DNA from 2 places in the Paenibacillus sp. SN-8-1 genome. Region 1 is predicted to be linked to the other one. Evidence: riboswitches for the same ligand, from Rfam matches in the RefSeq annotation. Region 1 holds a riboswitch; the other holds the start of a gene.
The links. A riboswitch is a leader RNA that binds a small molecule or an ion and turns the genes downstream of it on or off. The one in region 1 is predicted to bind ZMP and ZTP.
Positions count from the first base shown of each region.

Region 2: it holds a riboswitch for ZMP and ZTP, as region 1 does, so the genes downstream of both, ACRRNK_RS20110 (TIGR01440 family protein) here and ACRRNK_RS18075 (phosphoribosylaminoimidazolecarboxamide formyltransferase) in region 1, are expected to answer to the same signal.

Region 1 covers NZ_CP194782.1:3,696,092-3,700,332, reverse strand. The annotation lists gene ACRRNK_RS18095 (potassium channel family protein) at 1-180, shown strand, start outside; gene ACRRNK_RS18090 (TrmH family RNA methyltransferase) at 198-995, shown strand; gene ACRRNK_RS18085 (hypothetical protein) at 1,030-1,476, shown strand; gene ACRRNK_RS18080 (DedA family protein) at 1,641-2,243, shown strand; ZMP/ZTP riboswitch at 2,327-2,409, shown strand; gene ACRRNK_RS18075 (phosphoribosylaminoimidazolecarboxamide formyltransferase) at 2,462-3,628, shown strand; gene ACRRNK_RS18070 (family 14 glycosylhydrolase) at 3,782-4,241, opposite strand, start outside.
Region 2 covers NZ_CP194782.1:4,106,812-4,111,052, forward strand. The annotation lists gene upp (uracil phosphoribosyltransferase) at 1-17, opposite strand, end outside; gene glyA (serine hydroxymethyltransferase) at 326-1,573, opposite strand; gene ACRRNK_RS20110 (TIGR01440 family protein) at 1,786-2,373, opposite strand; ZMP/ZTP riboswitch at 2,559-2,640, opposite strand; gene ACRRNK_RS20115 (low molecular weight protein arginine phosphatase) at 2,690-3,274, opposite strand; gene ACRRNK_RS20120 (manganese efflux pump MntP) at 3,336-3,896, opposite strand; gene ACRRNK_RS20125 (DUF2269 family protein) at 4,114-4,241, shown strand, end outside.

The DNA.
Region 1 (4,241 bases):
AACCTTAAGGAGCTGAATATTCGCGCCCGGTTTGGATGCAACGTCATGGCCATTAAGAACGGAACGAAAATGAATATTTCACCGGATGCCTTGTACCGATTAATTGAAGGCGACATTCTCGTCATTGTCGGTGAGAAGAGTGACTTAACCAAGCTTGAGCTTGCTTATTCCCAAATTTAGAAGCTAGGATGAAGAATATGGACATTATATCGCCGCAGAATGCGCGTGTTAAAGAGTGGGCACAGCTATTAGAGAAGAAGCATCGGGACCGGCAGCAGCGGTACCTTGTAGAAGGCATTCATTTGGTGCAAGAGGCCCTTAAGGCGGAGGCTGAGATTGAAGTGATCGCTTATTCGCTGGATCATGGCATCCCTCCAGAGCTTGTTCAGGCCGGGGCAGGAAAGCTGTCTGTCGAGTGGGTTGGGGTGTCTGAAGCCGTTATCGCAAAGTGCAGTGATACCAAATCGCCGCAGCCTGTGTTTGCCGTAATCCGCAAGCATCGCAGTTCATGGGAAGCTCTGATTGAGCAGGATAACGGCCTGGTCGTGGTGCTTGACGGAGTACAGGATCCGGGCAATGTAGGCACGATTATCCGTACGGCGGATGCCGCTGGGGCTAGTGCGGTTATTGTGGGTCCAGGGTGTGCGGATATCTATAATCCAAAGACACTGAGATCGACAATGGGCTCGGTATTTCATCTTCCGGTGATTGAAGCAGACTTGAACGAAATCCTTCCCAAGGCGAAGGAGAAGGGAGTCCGCCTGGCAGGAACGAGCCTCCAGGCAGCTCGTATATGTTACGAGTATGATTTTAGGGGCCCGACATGGCTGCTGTTCGGCAGCGAAGCAAGCGGTCTGTCAGCGTCTGTTCAAGCAGAGCTTGACGATGCCTTGATTATCCCGATGAAGGGCCATGCGGAGTCCCTGAATGTGGCCATGGCCGCCTCGATCCTGCTGTATGAGGCGCTTAGGCAGCGGGAGTTCTCGGAGGGATAGAGGTTGGGTTTATTTGAGGGAAGAAGCTGTCTGAATGGCTTCTTCTTTTTTTGAGTGGACATATTTTAAAGTGGAGGAAAGTATGAAAATTGTAAATCCTTACTTTTTACTTGATCTATTAGGGCCAATAACTGGTCGAGGGGATGATGATGAGGAGGTAGAAAAATATAAGTATATAGACTCCTCGGATGAGACTCACTATAGAACTATAATTAATGAATTATTTATAGATTATTATCTAGGAATGAATGAACAAAATCAGGGCAAAGCAAAGTTGGCGTTAAGCTATTATTTATCTAGGTCAGAGTTGGATTTTGAACGGATATTTGAATCTTGTCTTCCACCATTTGACCCACCGAAAGATCCTCGAGACTTTTTTGTATGGATATGGGAAGCGTTGTTTAATGGAGAAAGTTATGAGATAGATCCGAGTGAAGAGTATAAAATTGTTGCGGATGTTAATGAGCTAAATCGAATATAAAAGAATTTAAAAATGGATGACTCCACCAAGCCCCCTGTTAAATCCGAAATTTCCGACAAAGAATTGGTTAAAGTAAAGAAGAGGAGAAAACCCATTTCTCTCCCTCACTTTCACACCTAACCAACCTGCCAAGTTGATGGCATCAAGAGAAGGAGTCCATCCAGATGCTCCAAGACAAAATCTTTTATCTCATCGCACATTATGGTTATATCGGAATCTTTGGAACACTGGTGCTCGGGATTATTGGTCTGCCCGTACCGGACGAAGTCCTGATGACCTATTCGGGATACCTCATCTCGCAGGGGAGGCTGTCTTATGTCCTGACACTGCTAATTGCGGTGGTGGGCAGCTTCGCTGGAATGAGCGTTAGTTACTTCATTGGGCGACGGTTCGGGTATCCGCTGCTTGAGAAGCATGGCCGCAAGATCCGAATTACCAAGGAGAAGCTGGATCATACCCGGCGTTGGTTCAAGAAATTTGGCAAGTTCGCGCTCACTCTGGGCTATTTCGTACCTGGTGTTCGGCATCTCACGGCTTATTTTGCCGGGATCAGCGGGTGGCCCTACCGTACATTTCTCTCTTATGCTGCACCGGGAGCGATATTATGGGCGTTCGCTTTTATCACGCTGGGAACTTATCTCGGCAAGCATTGGCTAGCCGTCACAGAGGCCATTCATAAGTATCTGCTGCTTGTTTTTGTGCTTCTTGTTCTGGTTCTCATCCTTATCTGGTATCTGAAAAGAAAGCCGAAAGCAAACCAAGCCTGAGGCTGTTCAGTAGCCTAGATATTTGATTTATTTTCTTGAACATACAGGTATATTTTGGTAAAATTAACCTTGTAAAAAAGACTGTTACTATGTGCTACTGGCGAGTAAACGTGGGTTACCACGGGGGAGCATATGGATATATAAGCCGTTCGCCTGGGCAAAGTGTTTGATCTGATCAAACGCTTTTTTTTATTTGCTATGAAAGGGTGAATGTACAAATGGAAGAGATCAAAATGCGGTATGGTATTAATCCGAATCAAGGTAATGCAAGAGTCACATCGCCTGGGAAGCTGCCTTTCAAGATTCTTAATGGGGAGCCAAGCTACATCAACTTACTCGATGCTCTCAACGCCTATCAGCTTGTAAGGGAGCTCAAATTAGCTATAGGGGAACCTGCGGCAGCCTCTTTCAAGCACGTAAGTCCTGCAGGGGCCGCTGTATATAGTCCATTAAGCGATCAACTGGCTAAGGCTTATGGTGTTGACGGTATGGAGCTATCACATCTGGCTGTCGCTTATGCGAGAGCAAGGGGAACAGATCGCATATCTTCTTTCGGTGATTGTGCGGCACTAAGTGATACAGTGGATCTTTCTACTGCTAAATTACTGAAGAGAGAAATTTCCGACATGATTGTGGCACCTGCTTATGATGATGATGCTCTAGAGATCTTGAAACTTAAGAAAAATGGAAAGTATCTTATTATTGAGATCGATCCGGATTATGAGCCTGAGCCGATAGAGGAAAGAACTTTATTTGGAGTTAACCTAGTACAGGATAGAAAAAATGTGTTAATCACAGAGAAAATATTGAACAATATAGTGACTGAGAACAAGTTCCTTCCAGATTCAGCAAAGAGAGATCTATTAATTTCCGCAATCACACTGAAATATACACAGTCCAATTCGGTATGTTTTGCTAAGGATGGGCAGACGCTTGGTGTGGGAGCAGGGCAGCAATCCCGTATACATTGTACGAGACTCGCTGCATCGAAAGCAGAGAACTGGTACTTGCGGCAGCATCCAACAGCTCTCTCAATGAAATTCCGCGCGGGGATTTCACCTACGGAGAAGAATAACGCCATAGATAAGTGGCTTTGTGATGATCTTACAGTTCCAGAACGAAAAGCGTGGGAGGAGTGTTACGAGGAAGTACCTCACAGACTTACTCCTAATGAAAAAAGAGAGTATTTACTTGGGCTCCAAGAGGTCTCGTTTGCTTCGGATGCATTCTTACCTTTCAGGGATAATATTGACCGGGCAGCCCAAAGTGGTGCCAAATATATTGTTCAAACGGGCGGATCTTCGCGGGATAAGGAAGTTATTGAGGCGGCTAACGAATACGGCATTGCCATGGCCTTCTCTGGAGTGCGGTTATTCCATCATTAATTTCTTATACTCAAACAATTCTACTAAGGATTTTTTATATAAAATTAACAAGCAACCCCCATCCAAATCGGATGGGGGTTGCTTGTTAGATGTAATTTAAATCTTCTAGCAATTCTGACATTCCTCTAAAAGGAGAGGAAGGGCTTCTCTTAATTAGCTAGCCTTCGCCAAAATTTTCACTTCTTTTGGTCCCAGGGTTACGTTAATTGAACCGTTATTAACCTGTACGGAATCTGTACCCAATTGATTCTTCAGGCTGGTTCCGTTAGACAGATTGTCAATATTTGAGACAGTGCGAGTTGCAGTGCTCCAGGAATTGTTGATGATAACAACCACTTCATCCCCGTTGTTGGAGCGCTGGTAGCTGTAGAATGAGCCGTCGGCGAGCTTCTCTTTTTGGGAACCATTTTGCAGAGCCGGGTGGCTGTTGCGAACCGCGTTAAGCTTGGCAATGTATTTGTACAGATCATGATTCGGGTTCTGCACAACATCCTTGCGGTTCTCAGGATCTTCACCACCGTCGTATCCAAGCTCAGTGCCTTGGTAAATAATTGGAATACCGCGTGAAGTTAATAAGAAGCCGAGTGCAGCCTTTAGTTGTGGCCATTTATCC
Region 2 (4,241 bases), 410 kb from region 1:
ATCACCAATTTTCCCATGGTTAGTCCCTCCGGTTATGTTGCTGCTGTGTACTCTACTAAGAGGCCTGTCCTGTATGTATAAGCTTCTATACATTCGAGCTTGTATAATAGCGGCCAAATCCTGTTTATTATATCACTCCCTTGGGGCATTTTCACCTTTAAATGCGCCTGTTCTAACCACAATTGCCAGACCGGACAAAATCAGTTTAATTATTGCCGTGCTGCACGACTCAAATACCTGTACTGGCCCATCATATACCTATAAATACAGCAAGTGGCTCCTGCACTGTCCAGTACAGGAGCCACCAATGATCTATAAAGGAGGATTAATACTTCATTTCTGGATACAACGGATAGCGATCAGTCAAAGCAACCACTCTTGCACGGGCCTGTTCAAGAACCGCTGAATCTTCAGGAGACTTCAGGGTGAGCGCAATGATTCGTCCGATTTCAATCATAGCTTCTTCATCCATACCGCGGGAAGTCGCAGCAGGTGTACCCACACGAATACCACTGGTAACGAATGGACTTGTAGGATCGAACGGAATCGCGTTCTTATTCACGGTAATACCAATGGAATCAAGGACATGCTCCGCATCCCGTCCAGTAATATTCAGACCACGGGTATCGATCAGCATCAAGTGATTGTCTGTTCCGCCAGATACCAGGTTCAGACCTTCTTCAATCAAAGTCTCAGCGAGGCGCTTCGCATTCTTCACAACATTCTCAGCATAAGTCTTGAATGAAGGCTGCAGCGCTTCACCCAAAGCGACGGCTTTGGAAGCGATGACGTGCATTAGCGGACCACCTTGAATACCTGGGAACACAGCCTTATCAATAGCCTGAGCCCAAGCCTTCTTGCAGAGGATCATACCGCCGCGAGGACCGCGAAGCGTTTTGTGTGTGGTAGTCGTTACGAAATGGGCGTGAGGTACCGGGCTTGGATGAAGACCCGCGGCAACCAGACCCGCAATATGCGCCATGTCCACGAAGAACAACGCGCCCACATCATTGGCGATCGAAGCGATAGCTTCAAAGTCAATGATCCGCGGATATGCGCTCGCACCAGCCACGATCATACGCGGACGGTGTTTGAATGCAGCTTTGCGCAGTTCGTTATAATCGATTGTGAATGAATCTTCTTGAACACCATAAGCTACGAAATTGTACAACAGTCCCGATGCGTTAACCGGACTACCGTGAGTCAAGTGACCGCCGTGCGCCAGATTCATACCAAGAACTGTATCTCCAGGCTTAAGCGCGGCCAGGTAGACAGCCATGTTCGCCTGAGCGCCGGAGTGAGGCTGCACATTCGCATGCTCTGCACCGAACAGCTCCTTCGCACGGTCACGAGCGATATCCTCTACGATATCAACATGTTCACATCCGCCGTAGAAGCGTTTGCCAGGATAACCTTCAGCGTATTTGTTCGTCAGTACGGAGCCAAGAGCCTCCATAACCGCTTCACTCACAATGTTCTCGGAGGCAATCAGCTCAATGTTGTTGCGTTGACGCTTAAGCTCCAAATTCATAGCCTCAAGTACAGCCGGGTCTTGCTTTCTCAAATGTTCCATGTTATTCATCCTCCTATAATTTGTAGTAGTTGGACTCTTAATTACACGTGAGGCAGCCATGTGAAATGTTCTTACGATCGCTGTTGCTCCCAGATTTCTTAATTAAATGTATTAGGTAGAAATCCGGTCACAAAGGCGAACGCTTCGCTTCTCCAGAATCATTTCACACTCTTGCCTATGGGTAATTCTTAAGTTCAACTTATACAGCTTGATCAATCACAAAGACTAGAGTCCTGCACGTGTGGCAGAACATAGACTGCTCTTTCTCCGCCAATCAGCTTCGGACGGCTCCAGGCCGCATTCACCCGTGCTTCGCCTACATACCGAATGGAGGGGCGGAAAGGCACAGCGACCCGCCGCAGATGCATACCGATCATCGTCTCGCCGATATCAATCCCGGCATGAGCTTCGATCGTCTCGGCAAGGCAGGGCTCCTTCAGCCGGCGATACGCGCCAGCCGCCATAGAGCCGCCTGCCTTGGGTACCGGAACCGCGCTTACCTCGGTTAGACGCAGACGTTCGAGCAGGCCGCGTTCGAGAACAAGTGCCCGGTTAAGGTGCTCACAGCACTGGAACACAAGCTCGAAGCCATATTGGGCCCGTACTTGCTCAAGCCCTTCATACAGCTCGGCTGCAATATCCTCGGCTCCATGCGTACCGATTCGCTTGCCCGCCACTTCACTTGTGCTGACACCGGCAACTACGATCTTACCGGGTCCAAGTCCTGCCGCCTCAGCGAGATCAGACAATACTCTAGCCGCTTGTTCGCGGATGGACAGCGCTTCATTGCCTTCATTCATTCACACATTCCTCCCATTTCAATCACAGGTACAAACCGTGCGCTCCAGGCGATGCAAATCGTGAACCGATTCTGCAGGAACCAACATCCTTCCCGCTCACAACGCCCTTATTATACCTAAAAATCGACAAGAAATCGAAAGAGGGAACGAAAAAAAGAGCAGTACGCATCTAAAGAATGCGTGTGCTCTTTTGCCCAGGCGACCGGCCGTATACTCCGATGCTCCATCGTGGTTAGCCCACTCTCGTCGCCAGTCACATCGGATCTGCAATTTTCAACTTCATCATATAGCAATCACAGCCGCTTTGCAAGCCAAATTAATGAGTTTTGCGCTGCTTCAGCAAATCCATCAACTTATCCAAGGCGGTCCGGATTTCAGCCGCTGTACGATCATAATCCTCCCTGGAGCCACCAAATGGATCGGAGATATCATAGACCGGTATTCTCTGCCGGAGTTCAATCATCCGCTGGCCATCCACTGCACTCATCTGCTGCCCTAGAGACATCTGCAGTTCTCTTGCGGCGAGCAGACTATCCAGTTCCCGAATATCAGCCAGAACCCGCTCATCATCCTCCACATATTCCTTAAGGGTGTAAGTCTTCCCGGCGGTTCCAGGAAAATACTGAATAACCTGCCTCTTATGACCCTGGGTTAATGTAAGAATCAGATCCGCCCATTCTGTGAGCTCCGCACGCAGCGGTGTGGAAGTAATATTATCTTGAATCTGATTCTCTCTCAGCACAGCTTCCGCATGATAGGAGATCTGTACACCCTCCGCTGCCGACACACCGGCAGAACGGACCTCAACATCCACGCCGTGTTCCTTGGCCAGCTTACGCAGCATGCCCTCAGCCATCGGGCTGCGGCAGGTATTTCCTGTACATACAAATAAAATCCGCATACTTGTGTATCTTCACCTCCGGTAACTCTCTAGCTCCAAGCCTCTATTGTCTACTATTGTATCAAAAGATAAACATCAGTCCAAACGCAAGAAGGACAGCTCCTCCCGCCGCTTCCCCATAATCACCAAGACTGTGGCTCACCTTGCGCCCCAGCATAAGGCCCAGCACAGACATCAAACCGCCGAAGAAACCAAAGGCAAGCACGGTAAGCACCAGATTGCTATGAAACATTCCCAGCGATACGCCGACCGAGAAGGAATCGACACTCACACTCATGGCGAACAGCAGCATCCCTATGAAGGTACGCGGGTTCACAGCCTGCATGCCGTTCCCCCGCCAAGAGCTTATAATCATATGCGCTCCAAGCAGCACGAGCAGTCCCCCCGAGACATATCCGGCTACCTGTCCAAGCAGCATCCCCAAGTATTCTCCCGTAAAAATGCCCAGCAGCGGCATAAGAATATGAAACAGGGCAATGACCAAGCTAATCCGCAGGACTTCGCGCAGGCGCACTCCCTTCATGCCGATACCTATACCCAATGAAAAGGCGTCCATCCCTAGAGCTGCCGCCATCATAACAATCGTCGCCAGTTCACCAAGCCGTTCGGCTGCTTCATGCATTCATCATTCCCCCATGTCCGCAATTCTCGGCGTACCCCTTGCGCCGAATCCTGTCTTTATACCAAATTATGCGGACAAGGCAGGGTTCATGACAGCTTATCCTGTTCCAGGGACAGGTGTGAACATCTATTAGTAAGATCAGCATGGAACAGGCATGAACTTGGGACATGGGTAGTAAGTATGGGTATATCCGTAAATTATCAGGAGGGTAGCTAAAATGGAGGCAGTTGAAAAGATCCTGGTGCTTATCCATGTCCTGGCAGCGATTATCGGTATCGGACCGGCCTTTGTACTGCCAGTCATCACACATTCGGCCAAAACAAGCAGTCAGCTAAGGTTCGCTTA